2 regions of the Bradyrhizobium commune genome follow, and region 1 is predicted to be linked to the other one. Evidence: predicted binding sites of a transcription regulator. Region 1 holds the regulator's gene; the other holds the start of a gene.

Region 1 (7,933 bases):
CGCTACCAGATGGTCAGCGAAAGCGGCGAACGCTTCGAGATCGACGTTCCGACGTTCTCGCTGGACAGCCCGGATAACAAGCGGGTGTTGAATTAGCGCGGTGCCGTAGTGCCGTAGGGTGGGTTAGCCGAAGGCGTAACCCACCAAGCTTCCGCGTACGCGGTACGAAAGTTGGTGGGTTACGCTTCGCTAACCCACCCTACGATTCCGAGCTACGATTCCGAGCCTGTGGCACGCAGCCTCCCCAACCTCGTCTTTTTGAATCGCAGACGCACCTTCGCGGCCTCGCGGCTGATTTCGCCCGAGCTTTGCTTGATCTCTCCACCCCCTTGTCCAAGAGGGCGCAGGGAAGACCGGGTGCTGACCTCGCACCCGCGGTCTGCTGCGCGAATGTGTAGCGCAAAAAGACCGCACAGCAGCATACAGGTGGTGCCAATCACTCGGCCTTCCCTGCGCGATGGTCGGACGGCTTATGCCGTGCTCTCCCGGGAGCCGAACTTTCCTTCTGGCCTCCCTCGCCCCGCGAATTGGCGGCGCAGTCCACCCGGTTGGGCTCGCTTGCGCCTCCGCGACAGGCTTGACCGTAGCAACGACGGCCAGGACCACACGGTTTTGCCGTACGCACGTTCGTCCGTTGCCACAGGGTCTTCCGGCAGTGTGCACACGCGCCGCAAGAATGTTGGCGAGACGAACTTTCAGCGCCGCTCATCCGCACGCGGTTTCGGGCTCACAGGGACTACCCGCCCTGCCCGCACCTTTTCGTGCCGACGCTGCCGCGTCCACCGCAACCCGGCTCGCAAAACGTGACGACGTACGATCGCCCCTCAAGGTCGAGCCGGGATGGACGACACATACGTCATTTCCGAATTTCGGTAAAGTGGAATATTTTTCCAGTGACGGATTGACAAGCGGACGAAACAGCCGGGGCGGGATCTCGTAGCCGGATGGAGCGCAGCACAATCCGGGAAGGTGCCGCGCCGAAAGAGCCGCCCCGGATTACGCTTGCGCTCCATCCGGGCTGCCGGGCGAGGCGCTTACGCGTCCTCGACGCCGGCCTCATCCGGCGTGAACTGGTACACCGACGAGCAGAACTCGCAGGTCACCACGACCTTGTCGTCCTTGACCATCGCAGCACGATCATCCGACGAGAAGCTCTTCAGCATCGAGGCCACCGCATCGCGCGAGCAGGAGCATTGCGCTTTCAGCACCAGCGGATTGAACACGCGGACGCCGCGTTCGTGGAACAGGCGATACAGCAGCCGTTCGCCGGAGAGATCCGGATCGATCAACTCGACATCCTCGACGGTCTCGATCAGCGAGCGCGCCTCGACCCAGGCATCGTCCTCGGTGACGCTGTGCACCTCGACGCCCTCCGGCGCATCGCCGGGGTGCAGATCGGCCTGGCGCGCGCGCTCCGGCGCCTTCGGCAGGAACTGCATCAGCATGCCGCCGGCGCGCCAGCGATGCTTGCCGCCATCGCTCGAGCGCCACTCCTCGCCGACCGCGATGCGGACGCGGGTCGGGATCTGCTCGGAGCGCAGGAAATATTCGTGGGCCGCATCTTCCAGGCTGCCACCGTCGAGCGCGACGAGGCCCTGATAGCGGCTCATGTCCGGACCCTGGTCGATGGTCATGGCGAGATGGCCGCGGCCGAGCAGCGCGCCGGAATGCGAGCCAGGATTCCTGGTCTCACCGAGCCGCGCCGCGTCGTAGCGGGCATAGGCGCGCAGACGGTCCGGCGCATTGTAATCCACCACCAGGAATGACACCGGGCCGTCGGTCTGGGCCTGGAGGATGAAGCGGCCCTCGAATTTCAGCGCCGAGCCGAGCAGCGTGGTCAGCACGATGGCCTCGCCGAGCAGCTTGCCGACCGGCGCCGGATAATCGTGCTTGGTCAGGATCTCGTCGAGCGCGGGCCCGAGCCGCACCAGCCGCCCGCGCACGTCGAGCGCGTCGACCTCGTAAGGCAGCACGGCATCATCGATCGGAACCGCTGATGGCGCGCGAACCGGGCCTTGAGGCCCGGTTTTCATGTCAGGGGATTGGGAAACCATGGCGCATTATCTGGGGTCGGAGGAGGTGGAATGGAAGAGGGGCGAGTTCCGGATGCAATGATGATCGCATAACGATACCGCACATTCGGTGTCGTCCCGGCGAAGGCCGGGACCCATAACCACAGGCTTTTATTTGGCGAAGATTCGCCGTTCGGTACGCCTGGCTTCGGCAACCGAGAGATCACGCGGTATAGGTCCCGGCTTTCGCCGGGACGACGATCTCTACTTTCCGCGCTTACTTCACCGCGTCAAAACACCAGGCCAGAATGCCCTTCTGCGCGTGCAGGCGGTTTTCGGCCTCGTCGAACACGACCGATTGCGGGCCGTCGATCACCTCGTCGGTGACCTCCTCGCCGCGATGCGCGGGCAGGCAGTGCATGAACAGCGCGTCGGGCTTTGCCAATGACATCAGCTTGGAATTGACCTGGTAGGGCTTGAGCACGTTGTGACGGTGCTCGCCTTCCTTGTCGCCCATCGACACCCAGGTGTCGGTGACGACGCAATCGGCACCCTTCACGGCGGCCTCGGGGTCGGTGCCGAGCACGATCGGCGCGCTGGTCGCCTTGATCCAGTCGCGCATCGCCTTCTTCGGCGCAAGCTCCGGCGGGGTCGCGACATTGAGCTGGAACTTGAAGCGCTCGGCCGCGTGTGCCCAGGACGCCAGCACGTTGTTGTCGTCGCCGGTCCAGGCCACCGTCCTGCCCTCGATCGGGCCGCGATGCTCCTGATAGGTCAGGAGATCGGCCATCACCTGGCAGGGATGCGAGCGCCGCGTCAGTCCGTTGATGACGGGCACCGTCGCGTAGGCCGCAAGCTCGAGCAGCGCATCGTGGTTGAGGATGCGGATCATGATGGCGTCGACATAGCGTGACAGCACGCGCGCGGTGTCGGCGATGGTCTCGCCGCGGCCGAGCTGCATCTCGGCCCCGGTGAGCATGATCGGCTCGCCGCCGAGCTGGCGCATGGCGACGTCGAACGACACGCGCGTCCGCGTCGAGGGACGTTCGAAGATCATCGCCAGCGTCTTGCCTTCGAGCGGTCTGACCGGCTGATGCGCCTTCTGCTTCGCCTTCATGGCCGAAGACGCGGCCAGCATGCTCTTGAGCTCCGACAGCGGAAGCTCGCTGATATCGAGGAAATGTTTGGGCGTACCGCTCATCAGCTTGCCGCCCGCTTGTTGCCGGCAAGCGCCGTGCAGGCGCGTTCGAGCCGCGCGACGCCGTCCTCGAGCTCCGCTTCGGTCACGATCAAGGGCGGTAGGAAACGCACGACATTGTCGCCGGCGCCGACGGTGAGCAGCTTTTCATTGCGTAGCGCTGCGACCAGATCGCCGGAGGGCACCACGGCCTTGATGCCGATCAAGAGCCCCTCGCCGCGCACTTCGCTGACGATGTCGGGATGACGATCGATCACGGAGGCGAGCTTCTGCTTGAGCAGCAGCGACATCTTTTGCACGTGATCGAAGAAGCCGGGCTTGAGCATGACGTCGAGCACGGCGTTCGCCGCCGAAATCGCGAGCGGATTGCCGCCGAAGGTCGAGCCGTGCGAGCCGGGACCCATGCCGGCCGCGGCGTCGGCGGTGGCGAGCACTGCGCCGATCGGGAAGCCGCCGCCGAGCGCCTTGGCGAGCGACATCACGTCGGGTGTGACGCCAGTGCGCCGATGAGCGAAGAGATCGCCGGTGCGGCCCATGCCGGTCTGCACCTCGTCAAACGCGAGCAGCAGGCCCTTCTCGTCGCAAAGCTGGCGCAGCGCCTTGAGGAAGGCGGGCGGCGACGAACGCACGCCGCCTTCGCCCTGGATCGGCTCGATCAGGATGCCGGCGGTCTGCGGACCGATCGCCTTCTTGACGGCCTCGATGTCGCCATGCGGCACCTGGTCGAAGCCATCCATCGGCGGACCAAAGCCTTCGAGATATTTTTCGGAGCCCGTGGCAGCCAGGGTCGCCAGCGTGCGGCCGTGGAAAGCGCCTTCGAAGGTGATGATGCGGTAACGCTCCGGATGGCCCTTGGAGAAGTGATGATGCCGCACCAGCTTGATCACGCCCTCCAGCGCTTCGGCGCCGGAATTGCAGAAGAATACGAAGTCAGCAAAGCTTTCGTTGCAGAGGCGGACAGCGAGCTTCTCGCCGTCCGGGCTCTGAAACAGGTTCGACATGTGCCAGAGTTTTGTGGCCTGCTCCTGCAGCGCCTTGACCAGCGCGGGATGGGCATGACCGAGCGCGTTCACCGCCACGCCCGAGGTGAAATCGAGATAGCGATCGCCATTGGTCGCGATCAGCCAGACGCCCTCGCCGCGCTCGAAGCCGATGTTGGCCCTGGCGAAAACGGGAAGCAGATGCGGCGCGGCGCTGTTGGTCATGACCGTCTCTTTTGGCTGTCATTTGGGCGTTTCGGATGGCCTGAGGCGCCTTACGCAGCGCACCATTGACCGGTCCGGAAAACGAAACGTGCCGCCTTTTAAGGGCGGCACGCGTCACTATCTTATGCTTGGCGCCACGGGTGTCAATGCCACCGGACAGCCTCGCGAAACGCTGAATCCGTAGTCTTGCGGTGGCGAATTTGCGGAGTTTTCGCCACGGAACATGTGGAAGCGAGTCGGCGGACTCTTGCGCGCGAGTCACGCCATATTGTAGCGTTTGGCTTGTCAGATACGACATCTCGTGCGGCAGTTCTGATCCCAAAAGTCCTCATGTACCGGCGTAAACGTTCGGGCGCATTGTTGTGCCCGGCGAGCCTTAAGGGATTCTGGCGGCATGGGTTTTTCGAGGCTTAGGCATTCGTCGTGCCGCCCCAGGATGGCTGGCGCGCGACGAAGGAAAGGGTGCAATGACGGTTTTGACCTGGTCCGACGATCGCGTCGAGCAGTTGAAAAAGCTCTGGGAAGCAGGACTTTCGGCCAGCCAGATCGCGGCCGAGCTCGGCAATGTGACCCGTAACGCCGTGATCGGCAAGGTGCACCGGCTCGGCCTGTCCGGCCGTGCCAAGAGCCCGTCGTCGGCGGCTCCCCGGCCGCGCAAGGCGCGTCCCGCGCAGCATATGATGCGGGTGAGCCGTCCCATTGCGCGCGGCAACACCGCCTTGGCGCAGGCCTTCGAGATCGAGGTCGAGGCCGAACCGGTCACCTACGACAACGTGGTGCCGATGAGCCAGCGGCTGTCGCTGCTGGAGCTGAACGAGGCGACCTGCCACTGGCCGGTCGGCGATCCCTCGAGCCCGGATTTCTTCTTCTGCGGCGGCAAGGCGCTCTCCGGCCTGCCCTATTGCGCCCAGCATTCGCGGGTGGCGTATCAACCGGCCGCGGATCGGCGGCGGGCGCCCGCGAAGCCGCCGCGCTGAGATAGATCTGAGTCAAGTTTAGGAGCCGTCGTGATAACGGCTCAACAAACTCCGCTGTCGTCCCGGCGAAGGCCGGGACCCATAACCACCGGCAGATGTGGTTAAGGAGACTCGGAGTTACCCTCTTCGCGCAACAACTACGCCCTGGGGTTATGGGTCCCGGCCTTCGCCGGGACGGCACCGATTTTGTAGCGGCAGCTCGCTAAAGCATGATCCGGAAAAGTGCGCAGCGGTTTTCCGAAAAGATCATGCTCGAACAACAACCTAAAGCGCGATGACGATTCATCCCAATCTCATCGCGCTTCAGGTCGGCTTACGTCTGCTCGGCCTTCGCGAACCGATCATCCAGCGCATAGCCGGCGCCGCGGACGGTGCGGATCGGGTCCTGCTCGCGGCCGAGATTGAGCAGCTTGCGCAGGCGGCCGATATGCACGTCGACGGTGCGCTCGTCGATATAGATGTCGCGGCCCCAGACGCTGTCGAGCAGCTGCTCGCGCGAGAACACGCGACCGGGATGCTCCAGGAAGAACTCGAGCAGGCGATATTCGGTCGGGCCAAGATCGATCGGCCGGCCCGAGCGCGCCACGCGGCGCTTTTCACGGTCGAGCTCGATGTCGCCGAAAGCGAGCACCGTGGCGAGCCGCTCGGGGCTTGCGCGCCGCAGCAGGCCTTTCACGCGGGCCAAAAGCTCGGGGACCGAGAACGGCTTGACGATGTAGTCGTCGGCGCCGGTCGCGAGCCCGCGAACCCGCTCGCTCTCCTCGCCGCGTGCGGTCAGCATGATGATCGGCAGCTGCTTGGTGTCGGACCGGGCGCGCAGCCGTCGGCACAGCTCGATGCCGGAGAGACCCGGCAGCATCCAGTCGAGCACGATCAGATCGGGGATGTGCTCCTTGAGACGGGTGTCGGCGTCGTCGCCGCGCATCACCGTCTCGACGTCATAGCCGTCGCCTTCGAGGTTGTAACGCAGAAGCTCGGTCAGAGCTTCCTCGTCTTCAACCACCATAATGCGTGCGCCCATGGGGTCGTCGCTCCTTACGTATTCGGGACCGGCGCGGCGAAGGTCGTCATGTCGCCCTTCGGCCGCTTGTCGGTGATGGCCTGACCTTCGATCATGTAGAACACCGTCTCGGCGATGTTGGTGGCATGGTCGCCGATCCGCTCGATGTTCTTGGCGCAGAACATCAGGTGAATGCAGAACGAGATATTGCGCGGATCCTCCATCATGTAGGTGAGGAGCTCGCGGAACAGCGAGGTGCAGATGGCGTCGACTTCCTCGTCGCCCTTCCACACCGCCATCGCCGCCGGCAGATCGTGCGCGGCATAGGCGTCCAGCACCGACTTGACCTGCTGCTGCACGAGATCGGTCATGTGCTCGAGGCCGCGGAACAGCTTCAGCGGATGAAAATCGGTCTCCAGCGCCGCGACGCGCTTGCCCATGTTCTTGGCGAGGTCGCCGATCCGCTCGAGATCGGTCGCAACCCGCATGGCGCCGACGATCTCGCGCAAATCGACCGCCATCGGCTGGCGGCGGGCGATGGTGAGCACGGCGCGTTCCTCGATCTTCTTCTGGAGCGCGTCGATCTCGACGTCGGTTGCGACCACGCGCTGGCCGAGCGCGACGTCGCGCCGGATCAGCGCGTCGACGGAATCGACGATCATGCGCTCGGCGAGGCCGCCCATCTCGGCGACCAGCCGGGTCAGCTCCTGAAGGTCGGAGTCGAAGGCTTTTGCGGTATGTTCCGAACCCATGTCCTGTCTCCTCAGCCGAACCGGCCGGTGATGTAATCCTGCGTGCGCCGGTCGGTCGGCGACGTGAAGATCTTGCTGGTGTCGTCGAACTCGATCAGCTCGCCGAGATACATGAACGCGGTCTTGTCGGAGACGCGCGCCGCCTGCTGCATGTTGTGGGTGACGATCGCGATGGTGTAGTTCTCGCTCAATTCCTGGATCAGCTCCTCGACCTTGGCGGTCGAGATCGGATCGAGCGCCGAGCAGGGCTCGTCGAACAGGATCACCTCGGGCCGCACCGCGACGGTACGGGCGATGCAGAGGCGCTGCTGCTGGCCGCCGGAGAGCGACAGGCCGCTCGCATTCAACTTGTCCTTGACCTCGTTCCACAGCGCGCCGCCGCGCAGCGCCTTCTCGACGCGGTCGTCCATCTCGGACTTCGAGATCTTCTCGTAGAGACGGATGCCGAAGGCGATGTTCTCGTAGATCGTCATCGGGAACGGCGTCGGCTTCTGGAACACCATGCCGACGCGCGCGCGCAGCAGATTGAGGTCGAGCTTGGGGTCGAGGACGTTGGTCTGGTCCAGCATGAGCTGGCCGGTGACGCGCTGGCCCGGATAGAGGTCGTACATCCGGTTGAAGATGCGCAGCAGGGTCGACTTGCCGCAGCCGGAAGGCCCGATGAACGCCGTGACACGGTTGGCGCCGAGCACCAGGTTGATGTTCTTCAGCGCATGGTGCTCGCCGTAATAGAAGTTGAGGTTGCGCACCGTCACCTTGGCGGGGGCTTCGGGCAGCGTGGGGGCCTGG
Region 2 (7,933 bases), 3.0 Mb from region 1:
CGGTCCAGGCGATCAGCTCGCGGGCATGGCGCGCCGAGCGCGACAACAGCTGGTTCAGCTCCTCGGCCGCGCAGATCAGTCCATCCTTGTTGCGCTCGGCCTCCGGCAGCTTCTCGTGCAGCAGGCCTTCGCGGACGCCGAAGGTCGAGAACACGATGGTCTTGGGGTTCGCGACGCGGATGACGTGCTCGAGCACGAGGGCGGCATAGGTGAGGAGAGGGCGCCGCGCGTCGGCGACGACCTCGATGTCGGCGAGCATGTCGACGGCTGCGAGGCGCCGCAGCCGTCGTGCGAAATCGAGCGCCTCGGCCGCCGGAATGGAATAGCCGTGCATCACCTGGAGCGGATAGCCGCTCTGGATGATGTGGATACGCGCAAGCGCACGCCAGGTGCCGCCGACGGCGTAGAAGGTGCGGCCGCGGCCGGCTGCGAGTTGCGGGACCTCGTCGATGGCCTCACGGACGATGCGGTCCGCGCGCTTGAGCGATTTGTGGGCGAGGTCCTGCAACGCAAGGCCGCCGAGCGGCAGCGTCACGCCGCTGCGCACGCTGTTCTTACGCACGTCGATCAGTTCCAGCGAGCCGCCGCCGAGATCGCCGACGATGCCGTCGGGCTGATGGATACCGGAGATCACGCCGAGCGCGGACAACTTTGCTTCGCGCGGGCCCGACAGGATCTCGATCGTCACGGCGCAGATGCGCTCGGCTTTCGCAATGAAGTCGGGGCCGTTGGAGGCATCGCGGCAGGCAGCGGTCGCGATCGCGAACACGCGGCCGACCTGCATCACCCGGCACAGCGCGCGGAAGCGCTTGAGCGAGGTCAGCGCCTTGTCGACGGCGTCGGGCGCGAGCAGGCCCGTGCTCTGCACCTCGCGGCCCAAGCCGCACAGTGTCTTCTCATTGAAGATCGGAATCAGGCTTCGCGCCAGCGCCTCGTAGACGACGAGACGAACCGAATTGGAGCCGATGTCGATGACCGCGACGCTAGCGCCACGCTTGCGCGGCCGTTTCACGGCGACAATCTCCGGTCAGGGCTGATGGCGTTCGTTCCGGCGCGTGAGACGGCGCGGCGAGGATTCCTTGAGCGACTTTCCACGGCCAGACAGACTCGGATTTGTCATGAAGTAATTGTGCACGTTGAAAGGCTCCTCGCCCTTCGCGGCCTTCATACGCGTTGAGGACCCGTCCGGCAACAATTGCCAGCTCTGCTCATTGTCCTTGAGATTCGCGACCATGATCTGTTCGAGAACCTGCTGATGCACCGTGGGATTTTGCAGCGGACAGAGCACCTCGACGCGGCGGTCGAGGTTGCGCGGCATCATGTCGGCGGAGGAGATATACACAGCCGCTTTCGCGCTCGGCAGGCCCTGGCCCATGCCGAAGCAGTAGATTCGGCCGTGTTCCAGGAAGCGTCCGATGATCGACTTGACGCGGATGTTCTCCGACAGGCCGGGAATGCCGGGGCGCAGGCAGCAGATGCCGCGCACCACGAGCTCGACCTGCACGCCCGCCTGTGAGGCCTCGTAAAGCGCGTCGATGATGTCGGGGTCGACCAGCGCATTCATCTTCATCCAGACCGCGCCGGGCTTGCCGTGGCGTGCGTGCTCGGTCTCGCCCTGGATGTGCTCGATGATGCGCTTGCGCAAGGTCAGCGGCGACACTGCCATCTTCTCCAGATCGCTTGGCGCGGCGTAGCCGGTGATGAAATTGAACACGCGCGCGGCGTCACGTCCGATGGTCGGCTCCGAGGTGAAGTAGGAGAGGTCCGTATAAATACGCGCGGTCACCGGATGGTAGTTGCCGGTGCCGGTATGGACGTAAGTGGTGAGGCTGCCGCCCTCGCGGCGCACCACCATCGAGAGCTTTGCATGCGTCTTCAATTCGAGGAAGCCGTAGACGACCTGCACGCCGGCGCGTTCGAGGTCGCGCGCCCAGCGGATGTTGGCTTCTTCGTCGAAGCGCGCCTTCAGCTCGATCAGCGCGGTGACGGATTTGCCGGCCTCGGCCGCTTCCGCGAGTGCGCGCACGATCGGCGAATTGTTGGAGGTGCGGTAGAGCGTCTGCTTGATCGCGACGACGTCGGGATCGCGCGCGGCCTGCTGGAGGAACTGCACCACCACGTCGAAGGATTCATAGGGGTGATGGACGATCAGATCCTTCTGCCGGATCGCGGCAAAGATGTCGCCGCCGTGCTCGCGCACGCGTTCGGGATGGCGCGGAACGTAAGGGGTGAATTCGAGATCGGGGCGGTCGAGCCGGGTCAGCTGCGACAGCTCGTTCATGGCGAGCACGCCATCGACCAGGAAGACCTCGTCGTCGGCCGCCGACAGCGCGTGCTGCACGAAGCTGCGAAGCTCCTCCGGCATCTTGGCGTCGATCTCGAGCCGGATCACCGATCCGCGGCGGCGCCGCTTCAGCGCGGTCTCGAACAGGCGGACGAGATCCTCGGCCTCTTCCTCGATTTCGAGCTCGGAGTCGCGGATGATGCGGAAGGCGCCCTGGCCGTGGAGACTGTAGCCGGGGAACAGCCGGTTGATGAACAGGCCGGTTGCCTGCTCCAGCGAGATCAGGCGCACCGCCTTGCCGTCGGCCGGTAGGCGAATGAAGCGGTCGATCTTGCCGGGCATGCGGATCAGCGCGTTCATCGGCTTGCCGTCGACGGCGCGCGTGAGCTGGAGCGCGATGGTGAAGCCGAGGCTCGGGATGAACGGGAAGGGGTGGGCCGGGTCGATCGCCAGCGGCGTCAGCAGCGGGAACACGTTGTTGAGGAAATAGTCCTCGAGCCAGGTCCGCTCCGCCTTGGTGACCTCCTTGCCGTCGACCAGCACAATGCCGACGTCGGCGAGCGTGCCGCGCAAATCGGCCCAGATCGCCTGCTGGTCGGAGGCGAGTTGGGAGACGGTGCGATTGATCAGGGTGAGCTGCTCGGAGGGCGTCAGGCCGTCGGGCGCGCGCTCGGCAATGCCCTCGCGGACCTGGGCCTTGATGCCGGCGACGCGGACCATGAAGAACTCGTCGAGGTTATTCGCCGATATCGACAGGAATCGCACCCGCTCCAGCACGGGGTGGCTGGGGTTGACCGATTCCTCGAGGACGCGCCGGTTGAAATGCAGCCAGGAGAGCTCGCGATTGATGAACCGCTCCGGGCTCGAGGCGATCGCCGGCAGGCTCTCGGATTCCGTCTCTTTGTCTTTAATTTCAGTGGCTTGCGCGGATTCCATGAGAAGTCGGTCCATCCAGTTCGCCCCACCTTGCGACCTAAGCGCAAAACCGGCGAGAGCATGTTTGAGTGCGATGACGTTTCGATGACATTGATGTTCCGCTGCCCCGCCGCGTCAAGCGGGAGCCTCGGGGATGCCGGCGATCAGGCGTCCCGGAGCAGCTCGGCGGCGAGCGCCCGGGTGACCGGCCGGCCGAGGCGGAGGGCCTCGCCGTCGAGCAGTTCCACCGCCTGGCGGGCGGCCGCCGAGGACCGCTCCAGGCGGGTGGCAAGGTAGCTCACGACGCTCTCGTCGACGGACAGCTGCCGGTCGGCGCAGAACTTGACGATCAGTCCGCGGAACAGCTGGTCGTCGGGCGGCAGCAGTGAGACCACCGGCACGGCGCGCAGCCGCGAGCGCAGGTCGCGCAGCTCGACATCGAGGGTGGCGGGCGCCTCGCGCCCGGTGAAAAGAATGTAGGCGCCGTCCTCGCGTGCGAGGTTCATCAGGTGGAACAGCGCGCGCTCGTCAAAATCCTTCGCTCTGAGATCCTCGACCACCAGCGCGCCGGTGGCGAGCGCGCCGGGGACGGTCGCGGCGGTCAGTGTATTAGCCATTGTGGAACGGGCGCCGGCCTCCTCGGCCCAGATCGCGGCGAGATGGCTCTTGCCGCTGCCTTCGGGGCCAGCCAGCCACATGATCCGGTTCGGCCATTCCGGCCAGCCGTCGATCAAGGCGAGGCCGGCAGCGTTGGCGGGGCCCTCGAGAAAATTGTCCCGGCTGAGGCTCTCCGCGTGCGGAAGCGAAAACGCCAATTGTCGGGGATGACCGCGGCCTGCCACGCTTGCTGTGCTCCGTGCCGGCGCGCCGGCTTCACTTGAAGAGATTCGACTTCATCGAGCCGGAGTTGGCCTTTTGCAGGGCCGCATCCAACTCATTTGGCCTCGATCGTGCTCATGTGCCGCAGCCACTCGACGAGATAGAGCGACACCGAGGAGAGCGTGAAGACCGTGACCAGGCCCATCAGGATTATATCATAAGGCGCCGGCCTGAAGCCGAAGGCGAGCGAGGCCAGCACCAGCGCCGCATAGGCGACCTGGGCCGCGGTGTTGAGCTTCGAGACCATCGACGGTTTCATCTCGACCGGCTTGTCGAACAGCCAGGACACGATCACAGCAGTGACGATCATGATGTCGCGCGAGACCACCAGGATCACGATCCAGCGCGGGATGTCGCCCCAGATGCCGAGCGCGAGGTAGATCGACACCAGCAGCGCCTTGTCGGCGAGCGGATCGAGCAGGGCGCCGAGCTCGCTCCTCATGTTGAAGCGCCTGGCCAGGAAGCCGTCGACGGCGTCGCTGATGCCGGCGACCAGGAAGACGACAAATGCCACCTCCATTTGGCTCGACACGATGGCCCAGACAATGATCGGGACCAGGATGATCCGGCCCAAAGTGATGATGTTCGGAATACTCACGCGGCGCTTCCCGGCACCCGGCCTGACCTCAAATCCGGCCCGTTTGAAGGCTGAACCGGTTGATATCTACATAGTATAGGCAGGCGCGCCATGCGAGCCATTGCGCGTCCCCGGAATTCGACGTAACCAGCCGCAAACCCACTGGAAATCGGGCATGACCCTCCGCAAAAACGGCCTCACTTACGCCGATTCAGGCGTCGATATCGACGCGGGCAACCGCCTGGTCGACCTGATCAAGCCGATGGTGCGCGCCACCGCGCGGCCCGGCGCCGACGCCGAGATCGGCGGCTTTGGCGGCCTGTTCGACCTCAAGGCAGCCGGCTTCACGGACCCCGTCCTGGTCGCGGCCACTGACGGCGTCGGTACCAAGGTCAAGATCGCGATCGAGACCGGCCTGCATGGCGGGATCGGCATCGACCTCGTCGCCATGAGCGTCAACGACCTCGTGGTGCAGGGTGCTGAGCCGCTGTTCTTCCTGGACTATTTCGCCTGCGGCAAGCTCGATCCCGAAGCGACCGCCTCGATCGTCGCCGGCGTCGCCGAAGGCTGCCGTGAATCCGGATGCGCCCTGATCGGCGGGGAGACCGCCGAAATGCCCGGCCTCTACAAGGACGGCGACTACGACCTCGGCGGCTTTGCCGTCGGTGCCGCCGAGCGCGGCACGTTGCTGCCGCGCAAGGATATCGCCGCAGGCGATGCCGTGATCGGCCTTGCGTCGTCGGGCGTGCACTCCAACGGCTTCTCGCTGGTGCGCAAGATCGTCGAGCAGTCCGGCCTCGGCTTCGAGGCGCAGGCGCCGTTTGCCCCGGTCATGACGCTCGGCGGTGCGCTGCTGACGCCGACGCGGCTCTACGTCAAATCCTGCCTGCGCGCGATCCGCGAGACCGGCGCGGTGAAGGGGCTCGCCCACATCACCGGCGGCGGCTTCACCGACAACATTCCGCGCGTGCTACCCAAGCACCTTGGCGTGGGTATCGATCTGGCGCGCCTGCCGGTGCTGCCGGTGTTCAAATGGCTGGCTGCCCAAGCCGGCATCGCCGAGCTCGAAATGCTGCGCACCTTCAACTGCGGCATCGGCATGATTGCGATCATCGAGCCGGACAAGGTCGATGACGTTGTGCGGGTCTTCACTGAGGACGGCGAGACCGTGGCGCAGCTCGGCACCGTGATCGCGGCCGAGGGCGAGCATCGCGTGGTCTATAACGGCCACCTCGACCTGGCGCTGTGATGAAGCGCCGTGTCGCCATCCTGATTTCCGGTCGCGGCTCCAACATGGCTGCACTGATCAAGGCTGCGGCCGCGCCGGACTTCCCGGCGGAGATTTCGCTCGTGATCTCGAACAAGGCCGATGCGCTCGGCCTGGAACGTGCCAAGGCGAGCGGCGTGAACACATTGGTGATCGAGAGTAAGCCGTTCGGCAAGGACCGCGCCGGGTTCGAGGCGGTGCTGCAAGCGGCCCTCGACCAGCACGGCATCGAGCTGATTTGCCTCGGCGGCTTCATGCGCCTGTTCACGGCCGAATTCACCAAAAGCTGGTACGGGCGGATGCTGAACATCCACCCCTCGCTCCTGCCGTCGTTCCCCGGCCTCGACCCGCATGGCCAGGCTTTGCGTGCCGGGGTGAAACTGTCTGGCGCGACGGTTCACTTCGTCATCCCAGAGACCGATGCCGGCCCAATCGTGATGCAGGGCGCGGTCCCCGTCAGCGATCACGACACCGCGGAGACGCTGTCGGAGCGCATTCTGGAGGTCGAGCACCGCATCTATCCAGCAGCGCTGCGGCTGCTTGCGACCGGCAAGGTGCGGATCGAGGGCGATGTCTGCAAGACGGCGGGCAGCGCGGCGTCGGAGAATTTCCTGATTGCGCCGGTGGCGCGTTGATGGGACCTCGGGCACAGCTTTTGACCACGCAAACAAAATCCCCCGGCAGAGCCGGGGGCAACGTCATGATCTCCCTTGCCTGGGCTTGAGAGAATTCAGGAGACCTTGAGGTTCTCCGCGGATGCTTTGCCGCGGTTCTCCACGAGGTCGTACTCAACCACCTGGTTTTCATTGAGGGTCGATAGTCCGGCGCGCTCGACGGCGGAGATGTGGACGAAAACGTCCTTGTCGCTGCCGTTCGGCTTGATGAACCCATAGCCCTTGGTCGGGTTGAACCATTTGACGGTGCCCTTTTGCGGCATCGCTAGTCTCCTCCAGTCGATACAAAAAAGACGCGGCCGCTTTTCGCGCGCCACGCCACAAACGGGCTTCCGGAAGTCTGTTCGAGTCTTAATGTCGCGAAACGCACAGCCGAGCGGCCAAATCCGATTGTGTCTGGTATTGCAACATGAAAATCGCGCGTTAGCAAGCCGCGTGCGAATTTCAAGACCGGAACGAGCCTGTGCCTCTGCAATTTACGACCTGTGGCGGCAGAACCACAATCGGGGGTAATCGCGGCGGCTGTCACGCGCCAACCGGTTGACCCTCCGTGGCAGTTCAGCACAAATCGCCGTAGGCGCCACCAGTTCGTGTTGCTTTTTTGCGCGCCGTCATTCGCTTTGGGATTTAGTCGTCATGTGCTGCACCTTGCAGCTCTCTGGAACACGGCAGACGATCGGGTTGGACCGTGTCCGCCCGATGGCGATGACGATTGCCCTGGTCTTTTCATGCGTCATTGTGATGTCGGCGACGCCAGGCTCCGCGCAGACATCGACGCCGGCAGCACGTCGGACGCCCACGCCGTCACCGACCCCGGACCCGACGTCGACCAATTTCGACCAGTCTGCCGGCAACAGCACGCTGGACCTCGGTTCGGGATTCCTGGAGCGGCTCGGTAACCAGGCCTCTGGCGGCGTCAACCGGGCGTCGCGTAGCAATCCCGGCGGCGGAGGCGCGTCGGAGAGCACGGAGGATCCGCGCTACCGAACCTGGTTCGAAGGCTACGGAATTTCGGTCCGGACCGATGCGCAGGGCGACTTCGTCGGCGACAAGCGCACGACATTTGGCGGCGTCGCGGGCTTCGGCGCGCGGCTCGCGCCGGGCGTCAATCTCGGCTTTTCCGTCGACCAGAGCCATACCGATATCGATGTGCCGCTCGCGCTCCAGTCGGCCACACTCGACCTGACCCAGATCGGCTTCAACGGCTCCGTCGACAAGGGCCCCTGGACCTGGGCCTTCGCGGTGGTGCACGGCTTTGGCAAGGTCAATTCCAGCCGCGACACCGGCTTTGGTCTGGCGACGGCCGGCTATCATGCCATGGTCGACGGCGCGCTGAC

The links. Region 1 encodes PhoB, which activates phosphate uptake and scavenging genes when phosphate is short. Its sites were predicted from a motif close to TGTCATNNANCTGTCAT; they were not measured.
Region 2: IC761_RS20660 (RNA degradosome polyphosphate kinase) is a predicted target of PhoB. The motif match lies at 3,294-3,310, and genes of this name have one in related genera.

The regions. Positions count from the first base shown of each region.
Region 1 covers NZ_CP061379.1:7,349,319-7,357,251, forward strand. The annotation lists gene apaG (Co2+/Mg2+ efflux facilitator ApaG/CorD) at 1-96, shown strand, start outside; gene IC761_RS34525 (Hsp33 family molecular chaperone) at 1,035-2,054, opposite strand; gene argF (ornithine carbamoyltransferase) at 2,290-3,213, opposite strand; gene IC761_RS34535 (aspartate aminotransferase family protein) at 3,213-4,415, opposite strand; gene IC761_RS34540 (GcrA family cell cycle regulator) at 4,883-5,392, shown strand; gene phoB (phosphate regulon transcriptional regulator PhoB) at 5,706-6,413, opposite strand; gene phoU (phosphate signaling complex protein PhoU) at 6,428-7,144, opposite strand; gene pstB (phosphate ABC transporter ATP-binding protein PstB) at 7,156-7,933, opposite strand, start outside.
Region 2 covers NZ_CP061379.1:4,362,459-4,370,391, reverse strand. The annotation lists gene ppx (exopolyphosphatase) at 1-1,012, opposite strand, end outside; gene IC761_RS20660 (RNA degradosome polyphosphate kinase) at 1,028-3,220, opposite strand; gene IC761_RS20655 (P-loop NTPase family protein) at 3,364-4,041, opposite strand; gene IC761_RS20650 (CDP-alcohol phosphatidyltransferase family protein) at 4,134-4,676, opposite strand; gene purM (phosphoribosylformylglycinamidine cyclo-ligase) at 4,831-5,904, shown strand; gene purN (phosphoribosylglycinamide formyltransferase) at 5,904-6,557, shown strand; gene IC761_RS20635 (cold-shock protein) at 6,653-6,859, opposite strand; gene IC761_RS20630 (autotransporter outer membrane beta-barrel domain-containing protein) at 7,233-7,933, shown strand, end outside.